Regions from separate parts of the Mesorhizobium sp. B2-4-13 genome, predicted to be linked through region 1. Evidence: predicted binding sites of a transcription regulator. Region 1 holds the regulator's gene; each other region holds the start of a gene.
What was found. Region 1 encodes LexA, which represses DNA repair genes until DNA is damaged. Its sites were predicted from a motif close to TGTTCNNNNTGTGTTCNG; they were not measured.
Positions count from the first base shown of each region.

Region 2: the regulator LexA is predicted to act here: its motif matches at 1,498-1,515, upstream of FJ936_RS24740 (UvrD-helicase domain-containing protein).
Region 3: the regulator LexA is predicted to act here: its motif matches at 2,101-2,118, upstream of parE (DNA topoisomerase IV subunit B).
Region 4: the regulator LexA is predicted to act here: its motif matches at 2,564-2,581, upstream of FJ936_RS23015 (YifB family Mg chelatase-like AAA ATPase).

Region 1 is NZ_VFVB01000004.1:594,117-597,871, forward strand. It holds gene FJ936_RS14800 (ComEC/Rec2 family competence protein) at 1-1,010, shown strand, start outside; gene lexA (transcriptional repressor LexA) at 1,004-1,747, opposite strand; gene FJ936_RS14810 (GntR family transcriptional regulator) at 2,158-2,931, opposite strand; gene FJ936_RS14815 (ABC transporter substrate-binding protein) at 3,082-3,755, shown strand, end outside.
Region 2 is NZ_VFVB01000010.1:176,644-180,398, forward strand. It holds gene FJ936_RS24740 (UvrD-helicase domain-containing protein) at 1-1,457, opposite strand, end outside; gene FJ936_RS24745 (glucose/quinate/shikimate family membrane-bound PQQ-dependent dehydrogenase) at 1,715-3,755, shown strand, end outside.
Region 3 is NZ_VFVB01000004.1:369,894-373,648, reverse strand. It holds gene FJ936_RS13750 (type II and III secretion system protein family protein) at 1-933, opposite strand, end outside; gene cpaB (Flp pilus assembly protein CpaB) at 1,024-1,950, opposite strand; gene parE (DNA topoisomerase IV subunit B) at 2,189-3,755, shown strand, end outside.
Region 4 is NZ_VFVB01000009.1:66,938-70,692, reverse strand. It holds gene FJ936_RS23025 (malate synthase G) at 1-117, shown strand, start outside; gene FJ936_RS23020 (class I SAM-dependent methyltransferase) at 296-916, shown strand; gene FJ936_RS23015 (YifB family Mg chelatase-like AAA ATPase) at 942-2,474, opposite strand; gene gshB (glutathione synthase) at 2,831-3,755, opposite strand, start outside.

The DNA.
Region 1 (3,755 bases):
TCCTGACGCGAAAATTCCTGCTGGCGACAGGAGGATTGGCCATGACGTCCATTATCGCCGGCAGCGCCACGGCACTGTTTGCCATCTGGCATTTCCAGCGGGTATCGCCGCTCAGCCTGTTCGCCAATCTGGCCGTGATGCCGATCGTGTCGGTCGTGATGTTCCTGGCCGTCGCCAGCGCCCTGCTGATGCCATTCGGACTGGATTGGCCGGCTCTCTATCTCATGGGCAAGGGCCTGACAGCAATGATCGCCGTGTCGGCGTGGATATCGGAGCGCTCTCCGGTCGATGGAGTCGGGCTGATTTCGCAGCAATCCGTGCTGCTGGTCACCGTCGCGCTGGTTATCGCGACGATGGCGACGACATGGCTGCGGCTCGCGGCGCTGCCATTCGCGCTTGCCGGCCTGTTGACTGTGTCGCATACGCGCGCGCCCGATGTGCTGATCTCGGAAGATGCGCGGCTGGTCGCGCTGCCGATCGGCAATGGCGAACTGGCCGTCAACCGGGAACGTCCGAACGAATTCGCAACCGACAACTGGAAGCGCGCCCTGATCTCCGAAACAATCGTCAAACCGGAAATGTTCGACACGACAGACGGGCAATTCGATGTTGCCAGTCCCACCGACCTGCCGCTGGGATCGCCCTTCTACTGCCGCGAAGGCCTGTGCCTTGCCAGGCACCCTTCCGGCGCGATCATTGCCTATGTCGAGGACCGCAAGACCACCTGGAAAGCCTGCGCTTTCGCCGACCTGATCATCGTCAATGACGCAACCGCCTATGACGCCTGCCACAATCCACTGGTTCTCGTCGTCACCAAACGGCAGCTCGCCCGCAAGGGAAGCGCTGCCGTCTTCTTCAATCCCCAGTCGGCCACGACCCGGGCCGCGATCGCATTCGCCGTCGACGGACCATACCGGCCCTGGCACGAACAGCGAAAATTCTCACGCGAGGCGAGGGGGCTGCCGCCGTACAAAAAACCCGACAAGCCCGATAACAAGCCGGTTCAGTAGCGCCTGATCAATCCGACCAGCTTGCCTTGTACCTTGACCCTGTCCGGCCCGAAAATGCGCGTTTCGTAGGCTGGATTGGCGGCCTCGAGAGCGATCGAAGCGCCTTTGCGGCGGAACCGCTTCAGTGTCGCTTCCTCTTCGTCGACCAGTGCCACGATAATTTCGCCCGGGCTTGCCGTGTCGGCATTGCGGATAATGACCGTGTCTCCATCGAAGATACCAGCCTCGATCATCGAGTCGCCCTTGACCTCCAACGCATAGTGCTCGCCGCCCATGATCATGTCCGGCGGCACCGAGATCGAATGCGTCTGATGCTGGATGGCATCGATCGGCACACCGGCGGCGATACGGCCCATGACCGGGATGGACACGGCTGAAACCGCATCGTCGTCGTTGCCGGCCGCGGGCAGGCGCGAAGGCGCAGCGGCCGGCCTGATCTGGCGTCCGAGACTGCCTTGGCCAAGGCTGCCTTGGATGACGCTTGGCGAGAACTTCTTTGCCGCATTGAGGCCCGGCGCGATCGAGTCCGGCAGCCGCAGCACTTCCAGCGCGCGCGCCCGATTGGGTAGCCGGCGAATGAAGCCGCGCTCCTCCAGGGCCGTGATCAGGCGATGGATCCCCGACTTGGAGGCAAGATCGAGTGCTTCCTTCATCTCGTCGAAGGAAGGCGGTATCCCGCTTTCCTTGAGCCGTTCGTGGATGAACATCAGCAGTTCATGTTGCTTGCGTGTCAGCATGGCGGCCCCCAAGACATTGAACGAAAGGTTGAACCAGAATCGAAAAAACAAACCCAGAACAAACACTATCTGTTCCAGTTGTGTTCTGCAACCGTTTAAAGTTTAATGAATTTGTTAAGGGGTCTGAAGTTTTTTGCCCGCGACGGCGGGCAGCAACCAGTCCTTTCTGCCATCGGCAGGCGCATTGAAATCGTTTTGGTTAATGGCCTGTGGCCCATCCGCCGACGAGGCTTTGGCATCAGTTAGTTGGAAGGCTTCTCCTCGGAGGGACGTATAATTCGCGGAGCCATTATTCGCGGAACGAAACGAAACCAAAATGCCAACGATTGGTAGCTTCGGGCGGCCATGGATCCGGGCGTTCGGCGCACTCCGGCCAGCGCGTTCGAATAGGCGTCGCGGAAGCGCTGAAGTTATCCCGAACCCGCCTTCAAGCTGCCGGCGCGAGCGGCGTATCTGGTAGCGCCGCTGTCTTCGCTGTGGACATAGACGTGCAGTGTGTAGCCGATATGCGCCGTCATCAGCGCCTTGGCCCGCTCGATGTCACGGTCGAGCGCCGCTTCCATGATCGCGGTATGGTGTTCGATCGCAATCGCTTCGCGCAGCGCTTCGATTGCCTCTTCATAGCCATCCTTGAGGCCGGCCGCGGCCCGCAGTGTCGGCGCCAGACCAAGAAAGCGATGATGCCGGCGCAACTGATCCGAGATCGTCGAGCGGAACCGCAACAGCCAGTCGCATGTGGCGGCGCTCAGCAGCGCCGCATGGAAAGCCTCGTGGTTCTCGTCCCATCTGTCGACGGCCGCGTCCGAGGGATCGTCGACCGCCGTCTTGCAACGCGAGAGCCGGTAGTGGGCGGTGACCACGGCATCCTCCCACTCCCTACCGCCTTTTTCCATAGATTCGAGGAACAGGGGTATCTCGACCACCATCCTGGCGCGTGCCAGATCCTCCAGCTCGGCCCGCGACACCGGAGCCACGGCAAAACCACGATTGCTGATCGCGGTGACCAGGCGTTCGGCCTCGAGCCGCGACAGGGCTTCGCGCAACGGTGTCCAGCCGACGCCATAGGTGCCGCGCAGCGCACTCAGTTTGAGCGGGGCGCCGGGCATGAGGCGCGTGGTCAGGATGTCGCGCCGCAACAGCTGATAGGCGGCTTCCGTTTTTGTGGAACTCGTTTCATTCAGCATGGTGATCAATCCGTCGTCTGGCGAAAAGTATATATGATAGTGCGTCACAGCAACAATTATATATAATGTTTGACACAGACCAGCGGACTCACCATGATCGCCGTAGTAGCCGCGTTTCCAAGCGGCCCTGATCAAATCTGGGAGGAAATGATGTTGAAGTCGAAATCCGCTTGGTTGTCGGGCTTGGCCCTGGCAGGCGCATTGATGGTCAGTGCCGGCAGTGCCGCGGCCGATCAGATCCGTATCGGCATTGCCAATTTCGGCGAGCATCCGCAATTGAACGCCGCCATAGCCGGCTTCAAGAAGGCGCTGACGGATAATGGCTTCGTCGAGGGTAAGGACGTCGTCTACACGGAGAGCCACACCAATTTCGATGCATCGCTGGTGCCGCAGATGATCGCCAAGCTGCAGGCCGAGCAGCCCAAGCTGATCTACACCATCACCACGCCGGTATCGCAGATCGCCAAGAAAGCGCTTGCCGGTTCCGGCATTCCGATCGTTTTTGCCGCGGTCACCGATCCGGTGGCGGCCAAGCTGGTGCCGTCATGGGACGCCGGAGACGAAGGCATGACCGGCGCCAGCGATCTGCAGGACGTCGCCGCGGTGATGGCCTTCACCAAGAAGCTGCTGCCGAACGCCAAGCGCTTCGGCGTGCCTTATAATCCCGGTGAGGCCAATGACGTTGCCTTGGTCGAAAAGATCAAGGCGGCGGCACCGGCCGCCGGTTTCGAGGTGGTGGAGGTCGGCATCGACAACGTCAATGACATCCAGCAACGCATCGCTTCGCTCGCCGGCAAGGCCGACGTGATCTACGGCCCGGCCTC
Region 2 (3,755 bases), on a different contig from region 1:
AGCGTGATGAAGCGGTCCTCGAAGGCGCGCATCTGAAAGGACGCGCGGACCAGGATCGCCATATCGTTCAAATTGTGCTTCTGGCGCTGGTAGGCCTCGATGGTCTCGCCGATGGCGCGGGCTTCCTCCTCCGAATCCCAGGCGGCGTGGACGTTGACCTTGCCGTCCTCGGGATCGTTGCGGTCGGTGAACAGCGTCTTGCCGAAACGGCCCTCATTGTAGGCGATGAGATGGGAGGCGGCGCCCAGTATGTGCGCGGTCGAGCGGTAGTTGCGCTCCAGCCGGATGATGGTGGCGCCCGGAAAATCCTTGTCGAAGCGCAGGATGTTGTCGACCTCGGCGCCGCGCCAGCCGTAGATCGACTGGTCGTCATCGCCGACGCAGCAGATATTGACTTTGTTTTCGCTCACGGGCTGTTCCGCGCCTGCCGGCGCGGGCCTTCCGCGGGGGCCTCGCAACGGCTCGGACGCCCGGTCGGGCTTGCGGCCTTCGGCCGAAACTGCTGATTCGTCCTCTGGAGTTGCCGGTCTATAGCTAGCCGCTTCCGTTTTATCCGAAACACCGGAAAAACTTGGAGCGCGCCCACCCGGAGAACCACTTCGCGCTGGTTGTGGTCCGCTCGGCCTCTGCGCCAGAAGCCGCAGCCACATGTATTGGGCAGTGTTGGTGTCCTGGTACTCGTCGACGAGGATGTATTTGAACCGCCGGTGATAGTCCTTCAGCACATCGGGATTGGCGCGGAGGATGCGGATCGGGTGGCAGAGCAAATCGCCGAAATCGCAGGCGTTCAGCGTCTGCAGCCGCTCCTGATAGGACTTGTAGAGCTCGCGGCCCTTGCCGTTGGCGAAGCTGCGCGCATCGCCCTCGGCGATGTCGGCCGGACCCTGGCCCTTGTTCTTCCAGCCGTCGATCATCTGGGCGAACTGTTTCGCGGGCCAGCGCTTGTCGTCCAGGCCCTCGGCCTGGATCAGCTGCTTGATCAAGCGCACGACGTCGTCGGTGTCGAGGATGGTGAAGTCGGACCTCAGCCCGGCAAGCTCGGCGTGGCGGCGCAGCAGCTTCACGCCGATCGAGTGGAAGGTGCCGAGCCACGGCATGCCCTCGACATTGCCTTCGCCGATCAGGATGCCGATGCGCTGCTTCATCTCGCGCGCGGCCTTGTTGGTGAAGGTGACGGCCAGGATCTGCGAGGGGAAGGCCCTGCCGGTGGCAAGGATGTGGGCGATGCGGGTGGTCAGCACGCGCGTCTTGCCCGTGCCGGCGCCGGCCAGCACCAGAACCGGGCCTTCGGTGGTCTCCACGGCCAGCCGCTGCTCGGGATTCAAGCCCCTGAGATAGTCGGGCGCATTGTTTTGGCCGCCGCGGGCAGCCATGGCGCGCGCGGCAATGCCCGACGGGGCCGTGGGCCGCGCATTGGGTTCGTCGAAAAAGGGCATGTCTTCGGAAAAGCCGGACATCTCCCCCGAATGTAGTGATTCGGGAGGGAAAGACCAGAACTGTCTACGTTTTGTTCCGGTAAAGTGCCCGATACGGCGGCTTCACCGATATGGGAACCGCCGTTGTGGAACAATCCCAGGCGGAACGAGGTTGCTGCCCGCGGGTCCGCGACCTACGCTTGACAGGCGCCGCCGTCGGGAGAAAGTTGCACGGGCAACACGCCATGCCGGGTTGCCCTTGCCCGCCCCATGCGCGCAACAGTCGAAGGAGTATCATCTTGGCTGTCACCATCACCTCCCTCATTCTCTTCCTCATAGGCCTGGCGCTTGGCGCCGGCGGCATCTGGTTGGCTTCGCTGGGCGGCAGTTGGTACTACATCATCGTCGGTCTCGCCTTCCTGGTCGCCGCCTGGCTGCTCTACCGGCGCCGTTCCACGGCGCTCTGGCTCTACGCGGCGATCGTGCTCGGCACGCTGGCCTGGGCGGTCTGGGAAACCGGCTTCGACTGGTGGGAACTCGGTCCCCGCGGCGGCATCATCGTGCTGGTGGCGTTGTGGCTGCTGACGCCGTGGGCGCGGCGCGGCCTTGCCGGTCCGGACGGGCGAGCCCCTTTGATCCTTGCCGTGCTGGCATCGCTGGCGGTGGCCGGCTATTCGATGACCACGGACCCGAAGGACATCGGCGGCGCCCTCGACACCGACAAGGTGATCCCCAACGCCAATCTCGGCGGCGATGTGCCTGCGGGCGAATGGCACTATTACGGGCGCACGCAGTTCGGCCAGCGCTATTCGCCGCTCGACCAGATCACGCCGGAAAACGTCGCCAACCTGAAGCCGGCCTGGACCTATCGCACCGGCGACGTCAAGGGCCCCGACGATGTCGGCGAGACCACTTATCAGGTGACACCGCTCAAAGTGGGCGACACGCTCTATATCTGCACGCCGCACAACTTCGCCATCGCCGTCGATGCGGCGACCGGCAAGGAGAAGTGGCGCTACGATCCCAAGATCAAGCTCGACAAGGACCGCCAGCACCAGACCTGCCGGGGCGTCTCCTATTATGCCGACGCAGCAGGCGCCGCCGGCCAGCCCTGCGCGGCGCGCGTCTACCTGCCGACCTCGGATGCGCGGCTGATCGCGCTCGACGCCGCCAACGGGCAGGTTTGCCCGGCCTTCGCCGAGGGCGGCACGCTCAATCTGTTGACGGGCATGCCGTATCCGAAGTCGGGCTATTACTACTCGACCTCGGCGCCGCTGATTGCCGGCGGCAAGATCATCGTCGGCGGGGCGGTCAACGACAATTATTCGACGCAGGAGCCGTCCGGCGTCATCCGCGCCTATGATGCGAGCAGCGGCAAATTGCTGTGGAACTGGGATTCCGGCAATCCGGACCAGACGACGCCGCTGCCGGCCGGCCAGACCTACACCGCCAACTCGCCCAACATGTGGTCGACGCCGAGCGCCGACGAGAAGCTCGGCCTGCTCTACGTGCCGCTCGGCAACCAGACGCCGGACCAGCTCGGCATGGGCCGCAGTGCCAATGTGGAGAAATTCTCCTCCTCGATCACCGCGCTGGACCTCAACACCGGGCAGTTGAAATGGGTGCGCCAGACCGTGCACCATGACCTCTGGGACATGGACGTGCCGGCGCAGCCGAGCCTGATCGACATCACCAAGGCCGACGGCTCCGTGGTGCCCGCGCTGGTCGGGCCGACCAAGCAAGGGGACCTCTATGTGCTCGACCGGCGCACCGGCGAGCCGGTGATTGCGGTCAAGGAAGTGCCGGCGCCCGGCGGCGCCATCGAGGGCGACCACACATCGCCGACGCAGCCCGCGTCCGATCTTTCCTTCAACCCGCCGCCGCTGACCGAGCACGATATGTGGGGCATCACCATGTTCGACCAGCTGGCGTGCCGCATCGCGCTTCACAAATTGCGCTATGAAGGCCGCTACACGCCGCCTTCGCTGCAGGGATCGCTGGTTTATCCCGGCAATTTCGGCACGTTCAACTGGGGTGGCGTGGCGGTCGATCCGGTGCGGCAAGTGATGTTCGGGATGCCAACCTATCTTGCCTTCACGTCGCGGCTGGTGCCGCGCGCCGACGTGCCGCCGCCGGGCGACACCAAGGGCAGCGAGCAGGGGTTGAACCGCAATGACGGCGCGCCCTATGCCGTGGTGATGGGACCGTTCCTGTCGCCACTCGGCATTCCCTGCCAGGCGCCGCCCTGGGGCTACGTCGCGGGCGTCGATCTTCGCACCGGCGCGATTGCCTACAAGCACCGCAACGGCACCGTCTATGACATGACGCCGCTGCCGTTGC
Region 3 (3,755 bases), 220 kb from region 1:
GATCGAGGAGACTTCCGGCGCGATGTCGAGGCTGACCAACCCGTCCTTGAGTACGGTCGGCTTGAAATCCAGGCTAACGCCATATTTCTTGTAGCTGACCGAAATCTTGCCGTTGTCCTCCGAAACCGGGATCGGAAATTCGCCGCCGGCCAGGAAGCTCGCTGTCTCCCCTGAACGCGCGATCAGGTTCGGCTCAGCCAGCCGACGGGCAAGGCCGCGCTCTTCCAGCGCCTTAATGGCAATGTCGATCGAGACGCCGTTCGACAGCAGTCGGCCGATGATCTCGCCGGTCCCCGCCGCTGGGACCGTGCCCGGATCCAGTGAAATGTCGCGACCGCCGAAGCCGTAGGCGAAATTGGCGCTGTATTTCGCGCCCAGGTCCTGCCCTGCCTGACGGTTGATCTCGACGAACCGGACATTGAGCTGAACCTGCTGCGACGAAGAGATATTGACCGAGTTGATCACTTCCTCATTGCCGGAAAAGCGGCTGGCGATCTTGCTTGCCTTATCCGCTGCAACCGCGTCATCCGCCTCACCCGACAGCACGACACGGCCGTTGGCCGAGCCGACCTTGATCTTGGCGTCCGGCACACTGGCACGGATAGTGTTCGCCAATTGGTCGGTGTCGAGCGTCACCTCGATGTCCACGGTGCCGACGAGCTGCTTGTTCTGGTCGAACAGCGCAATGCCGGTGGTGCCGAGATTGTTGCCCAGCACATAGAAGGATTTGTCGGTCAGCGGGTTGACGTTGGCGATCTCCGGATCACCGATGACGATCTGGTAGAAGGCCGCGCTCGTCATGATCGTCTTGGGCTTGCCCTTGGCAACCTTGATCGACGCATTCTTGGTCGACGAGACATAGACGATGTCGTTGTCCGCCTTCGCCGCTCCGGGCAAGGCAAGCACGCCGCTCGCAGCCAGGGTAAACGCCATTGCCAGGGCGCGCACCAAGCGCGACCGAGCCGTCATTCGATATAGGGTACGCATCAACATTGTCCCGTCCCGCCCGGTCCCCACCGGTCTTTACTTCTGGTCCCGCGTTGGAACCTGATATTCCTCGGCCTGCGTGCCGCGCGTCACGATGATCGTCTTGAATTTCGGCTTCTCCGGCTCCTTCGCTATGGCATCGAACAAGGAGCCGGCCACGGCCTGCGTCTTGGAAGCGACGGATCCGCCGAAGGAAGAGATGGTGGTGACGCCGTTCTTGCCATCGCCGCCTTCGCTGGCGGAGCGAAGCGACAGCGACAGCGTTCCGACGGTGCGGGCAAGCGCCACTTTCTGCGCGCCGTCGCTCGTCACCTCGAGGGTCACGGAATTGGCCACCTGCGGCGTCGTCTGGCGCTCGTCGGCGCCCTGCCCGACGCTGAGCACCTTGGCGTCGGCAACGACGATCTCCGAGGTGATGGTCGAACCGGCAGCCCCTTGCGCGTTCTTGGCGACTTCCTGGATTTCGCCGGCATCGCGCGTCAGCACGACATCGACCCGGTCGCCCGGCGTCACGAAGCCACCGACGCCGGCGATCTCGTCGGTGCGGATGGTGACCGCCCGCATTCCGGGCGTCAGCATGTTGGACAGCGTCGCGCGGCCGTTCGGTCCCGACAGCTTGGCGAGCAGCACCGGCTCGTTGATCTCGATCGGCGACAGCGCGACCCGGCCGCCTTCGCCGAGCAATCCATCGATGGTGGCAAAGGCGCCCTGCGGAAGGGAATCCTGCGGCCACGGGATTTCGCTGAGCTTGGCGCGGTCGAGCTCCATGCCGTAGCGCAACGGCGCGTTCGCCACCACGATGGTCTTGAACTCGATCCTGGGCGCGGCCGGAGCGGCGATCGAGGCCGTTTTCTCCTGGGCATCGGCCTTCGCTTGGCTCTTGACCCAGAAATCCGCGGCAAAGATCGAGATCGCGCCGAAAACGGCGGCGATGCCGATCATCGTTATGGCCTTGCCCCTCACGCCGAAAACCCCTGATGCCCGTCGTTTCTTGTTATGTTGGGCTCACGCTAGGCGGCATTGTTAAAGAATCAGGAATATTGCGCGGCGGCATTTGACCTATTTCCGCCCGCTTGGTTATCGAATGGTTTTAGGGTAAGAGCAGTTAAATCCCCGAACGTAACAGGAACCTCCGTCGCTTGGCGCTGAAAAGCGTGGCAGTATCGACGGGGTGATTCGCAGCTTGGACTCTATGGCAGGCATGGACGACAACAACGATCTTTTCGGCAATCTGGAAAAACAGCCGCAGCCGGTTCGCACGCCGGCGCGCCCGGCGGATCCGCTGGTACAGGCGGCCGCCAGGCGTCCAGCCGCAACCAAGGATGGCAGCGAGGGCTACAGCGCCGCCGACATCGAGGTGCTTGAGGGCCTTGAGCCGGTGCGCCGCCGGCCAGGCATGTATATTGGCGGCACTGACGACAAGGCGATGCACCATCTGTTCGCCGAGGTCATCGACAATTCGATGGACGAAGCGGTTGCCGGCCACGCCACCTTCATCGATGTCGAACTCTCCGCCGACGGCCATCTCACGGTTACCGACAATGGCCGCGGCATTCCGGTCGACATGCACCCAAAATTCAAGAAGCCGGCGCTCGAAGTCATCATGACGACGCTGCATTCGGGCGGCAAGTTCGACTCCAAGGTCTACGAAACATCCGGCGGCCTGCACGGCGTTGGCGTCTCCGTCGTCAACGCCCTGTCGGATCATCTCGAGGTCGAGGTGGCACGTGGGCGCCAGCTTTATCGCCAGCGCTTTTCGCGCGGCGTCCCGGTGACCGGACTGGAGCAGCTCGGCGAAGTCCACAACCGTCGCGGCACAAAAATCCGCTTCCACCCCGACGAACAGATTTTCGGCAAGGGCGCGGCCTTCGAGCCGGCGCGTCTCTACCGCATGACGCGTTCGAAGGCTTACCTGTTTGGCGGCGTCGAGATCCGCTGGACCTGCGATCCCTCCCTGATCAGGGAAAAGGATCAGACACCGGCCAAGGCGGAATTCCATTTCCCAGGCGGCCTCAAGGATTATCTGAAGGCGTCGCTCGGCGATGAATTCCAGGTGACGCGCGAAATCTTCGCCGGCAAGAGCGATAAGCAAGGCGGCCATGGCTCGCTCGAATGGGCGGTGACCTGGTTCGGTGGCGACGGCTTCATCAATTCCTACTGCAACACCATCCCGACCGGTGAAGGCGGCACCCACGAAGCCGGCTTCCGAAACGTGCTGACGCGCGGCCTGCGCGCCTATGCCGACCTCGTCGGCAACAAGCGCGCCTCGATCGTCACCTCGGAAGACGTCATGATCTCGGCCGCCGGCATGCTGTCGGTGTTCATTCGCGAGCCGGAATTCGTCGGCCAGACCAAGGACAGGCTGGCGACGATCGAGGCGATACGCATCGTCGAGACCGCGATCCGCGACCCGTTCGACCACTGGCTGGCCGACAATCCGCAGGAAGCCTCGAAGCTGCTCGACTGGGTGATCGCGCGCGCCGACGAACGGGTGCGCCGCCGCCAGGAAAAGGAAGTGTCGCGCAAGAGCGCGGTGCGCAAGCTGCGCTTGCCGGGCAAGCTCGCCGACTGCACGCAGAACGCGGCGGCGGGTGCCGAACTCTTCATCGTCGAAGGCGATTCCGCCGGCGGCTCGGCCAAGCAGGCGCGCGATCGTGCCAGCCAGGCTGTCTTGCCGCTGCGCGGAAAAATCCTCAACGTCGCCAGCGCCGGCAATGACAAGCTGGCCGCCAACCAGCAGATATCGGACCTGATCCAGGCGCTCGGCT
Region 4 (3,755 bases), on a different contig from region 1:
TCGATCGCCTTCCAGGCCGCCTGCGACCTGGTGCTCAAGGGAACAAGCCAGCCCAACGGCTACACCGAGCCTGTGCTGCACAAGCGCAGGCTGGAGCTGAAGGCCAATCAAGGGTAGGACGATATCGCGTTGAAAGGGTTTGGAGCGCCGACTGGATGTCGCCGGTCCGCGCCGGCGAAGACGGCGGCGTCAGCCCAGCGGCAATGTCGTGCCGAAGGCGGCAGGCTCTTATGGCTGGATACGGTTCCTTTGCTTTTTTCAGTTAGTGCTGGCTGGAGGGCTCCGGAGCATTGGCATGGCCAACACGATGGCGATCGAAAAGAAACTGTTGAATTCCGTCCATGACCGGGCAGTTTTCCAGCGCCGCGTGCGCATCCTGTCCGACCGGCTGGCCGACGAACTGGGCCCGGCCGGCACCGTTCTCGATCTCGGCTGCGGCGACGGCTCCATCGCCAAGGCGATCATGGAAAAAAAGCCGGGGCTGACGTTTCGCGGCATCGACGTGCTGATCAGGCCGCAAACCCATATCCCGGTAGAACTGTTCGATGGCAGCACCATTCCCGCCGCGAATGGCTCCTATGACTGGGTGACGATTGTCGATGTGCTGCATCATGCCGACGACCCGGGTCATCTCGTGCGCGAGGCGGCCCGCGTGGCGCGCAAGGGCGTTGTCATCAAGGATCACTCGCGCGAAGGCTTCGCGGCCTACCAGACGCTTCGTTTCATGGATTGGGTGGGCAACAAGGGGCACAACGTGCGCCTGCCTTACAACTATCTCTCGAAGGCCGAGTGGGACGCCATTTTTGCCGCCGCGGGCATCACACCCCGCACCTGGCGTGAGAAGCTGTCGCTCTATCCGTTCCCGGCCAGCGTGTTTTTCGACCGTCGCCTGCATTTCATCGCGACCTTGCGATAGCTAACCGGAGCTGCGCGGAACGCGGCTACGCCGCCTGCGCCATGCGCTCCGAACTCATGCGATAGGAAATCGCCTCGGCCAGATGGATGCGGCCGACACATTCGCTGGCGTCGAGGTCGGCGAGCGTGCGCGCCACTTTGAGCACCCGGTGGTAGGCCCGCGCCGAAAAGGCGAGTTTTTCGCTGGCATCCTTGAGCAGCGACAGGCCTGCGGCGTCCGGCATGGCGATCGTCTCGATGATGGCAGGAGAACAATGCGCGTTGGTGGTGGCGCTGTTGACGCCGAGCCGCTCGAAACGCTCGCGCTGGATGGTGCGGGCACGCGCCACGCGCAACGCCACGTCGGCGCTCTTTTCCGCCCGGTCCGGCCGGATCAGGTCGCTGGCCGAGACCGCCGGCACTTCGATCCTGAGATCGATGCGGTCGAGCAGCGGACCTGAAATGCGCGCCTGGTAATCGGTGCGGCAACGATCGCCGCGCAGGCAGCGATAACCCGGTTCGCCGGCCATGCCGCAGCGGCACGGGTTCATCGCCGCCACCAGCTGGATGCGGGCCGGATAGGTGACGCGATGGTTGGCCCGTGCGATCATGCAGTCGCCGGTTTCAAGCGGCTGGCGCAGCGCATCGAGCGTCTGCGGCGTGAATTCGGGGAACTCGTCGAGGAACAGCACGCCGTGATGAGCGAGCGACACCTCGCCCGGCCGCGCGCGCAGGCCGCCGCCCACCATCGCCGCCATCGAGGCCGAATGGTGCGGGGCGCGGAACGGCCGCCGGTCGGTCAGCTTGCCTTCGCCGAGCTCGCCAGCCACCGAGGCGATCATCGAGACTTCGAGCAGTTCCTTCGGCGCCAGTGGCGGCAGGATCGACGGCAGGCGCTGCGCTAGCATCGATTTGCCTGAGCCTGGCGGACCGATCATCAGCAGATTGTGTCCGCCGGCGGCCGCCACTTCCAGCGCCCGCTTCGCCGTCTCCTGGCCCTTGATGTCGGCAAGGTCGGGCAGGTCGCGCGCCGCCGCGCGGATGCCGGCCTCCGGGCGCGACAGCACCTGTGTGCCGCGGAAATGATTGGCGATCGCAATCAGGCTGCGCGGCGCGAGAATGTCGAATTCCCGCCCCGCCCAGGCCGCTTCCGGCCCGCAAGCGAAGGGACAGATCAGCCCTTTGCCTTCGGCATTGGCGCCGATCGCCGCCGGCAAGGCACCGGCAACGGCGGTGATCGTACCGTCGAGCGACAGCTCGCCCAGCACGACATAGCCAGCCAGCATGTCGCCCGGAATGGCGCCAAGGGCTGCCATCAAGCCGAGCGCGATCGGCAGATCGTAGTGGCTGCCTTCCTTCGGCAGATCGGCGGGCGCCAGGTTGACGGTCACCTTCTTCGACGGCATTGACAGGCCCGACGCATGCAATGCCGCCTGCACCCGCTCGCGGCTTTCCGCCACCGCCTTGTCTGGCAGGCCGACGATATGCATGTTGACCTTGCCGGGCGCGATCATCACCTGCACGTCGACCGGCACTGCCTCGATGCCCTGGAAAGCAACCGTACGAACCCGCGCCACCATTGTCTGCCCCCGATGCCGGCTCGCCCTTGCCCTGTGAACAGGCCGCGAGCGACGTCAACGCAAGACAACCACAGATTTCAGCCCAGGGCAAGAACATTACAGGAACAAGTGAGGTGAGCGCATGGAGCGGCTACTGGCCGGTGCATTCCGAAAGCCGCCGCAACACGCCTAAGATCAAGCTGTTCCGAGATTGGGTCCCAGACGGCTGACGTCAGGGAGAGCGCGAACAGCGCCGGCTCTGAGGCGCCACTCTTGATCAAATCGGGAACATTGGCGCAACCGGTAGCCGCCCAGGTTGCGCGCCGGTTGTGCCCGGCTGCAAAAGCGGAACATGGTTAACACAAACTGAAAACAAATTATGTCCGCTTCCCCTCCACCACGTCCCAGAACAGGCTGGCGATGTCGGCGCCGCCGAAGCGCTTAACCTCGCGCACGCCGGTCGGCGAGGTGACGTTGATCTCGGTCATGTAGTCGCCGATGACGTCGATGCCGACCAGGATGAAGCCGCGCTCTTTCAGCGACGGCCCGATGCGGGCACAGATTTCGCGCTCGCGTGTCGTCAACTCGGTCTTCTCGGCGCGGCCGCCGACATGCATGTTGGAGCGGGAGTCGTGCTCGGCCGGCACCCGGTTGATGGCGCCGACCGGCTCGCCGTCGATCAGAATGATGCGTTTGTCGCCCTTGCGCACATCCTTCAGGTAACGCTGCACGATATAGGGCTCGCGAAACATCTGGCCGAACATTTCGAGCAGCGAGGCGAGATTGCGGTCGGCTTCAAGCATGTGGAAGATGCCGGCGCCGCCATTGCCGTAGAGCGGCTTGACGATGATGTCGCCGAATTCCTTGCGGAAGGCGGCGACTTCGAGCGGATCCTTGGTGATCAGCGTGTCCGGCATCAGGTCCGGGAACTCGGTGACGAAAATCTTTTCCGGGCTGTTGCGCACCCAGGCCGGGTCGTTGACGACCAGCGTCTTTGGATGGATGCGCTCGAGGATGTGGGTCGTGGTGATGTAGTTCATGTCGAAGGGCGGGTCCTGGCGCAGCAGGACGACGTCCATTTCGGACAAGTCGGTGCGCACCTTTTCGCCCAGCGAATAGTGGCTGCCCTTTTCGTCGCGCACCGTCATCTCCTCGACGCGGGCAAACACCTTGCCGTCGCGCATCGACAGCCGGTCGGGCGTGTAGTGGAACAGCTGGTGACCGCGCCGCTGCGCCTCCAGCGACAGGGCGAACGAGGTGTCGCCGGCGATCGACACGGTGGAGACATGGTCCATCTGGACG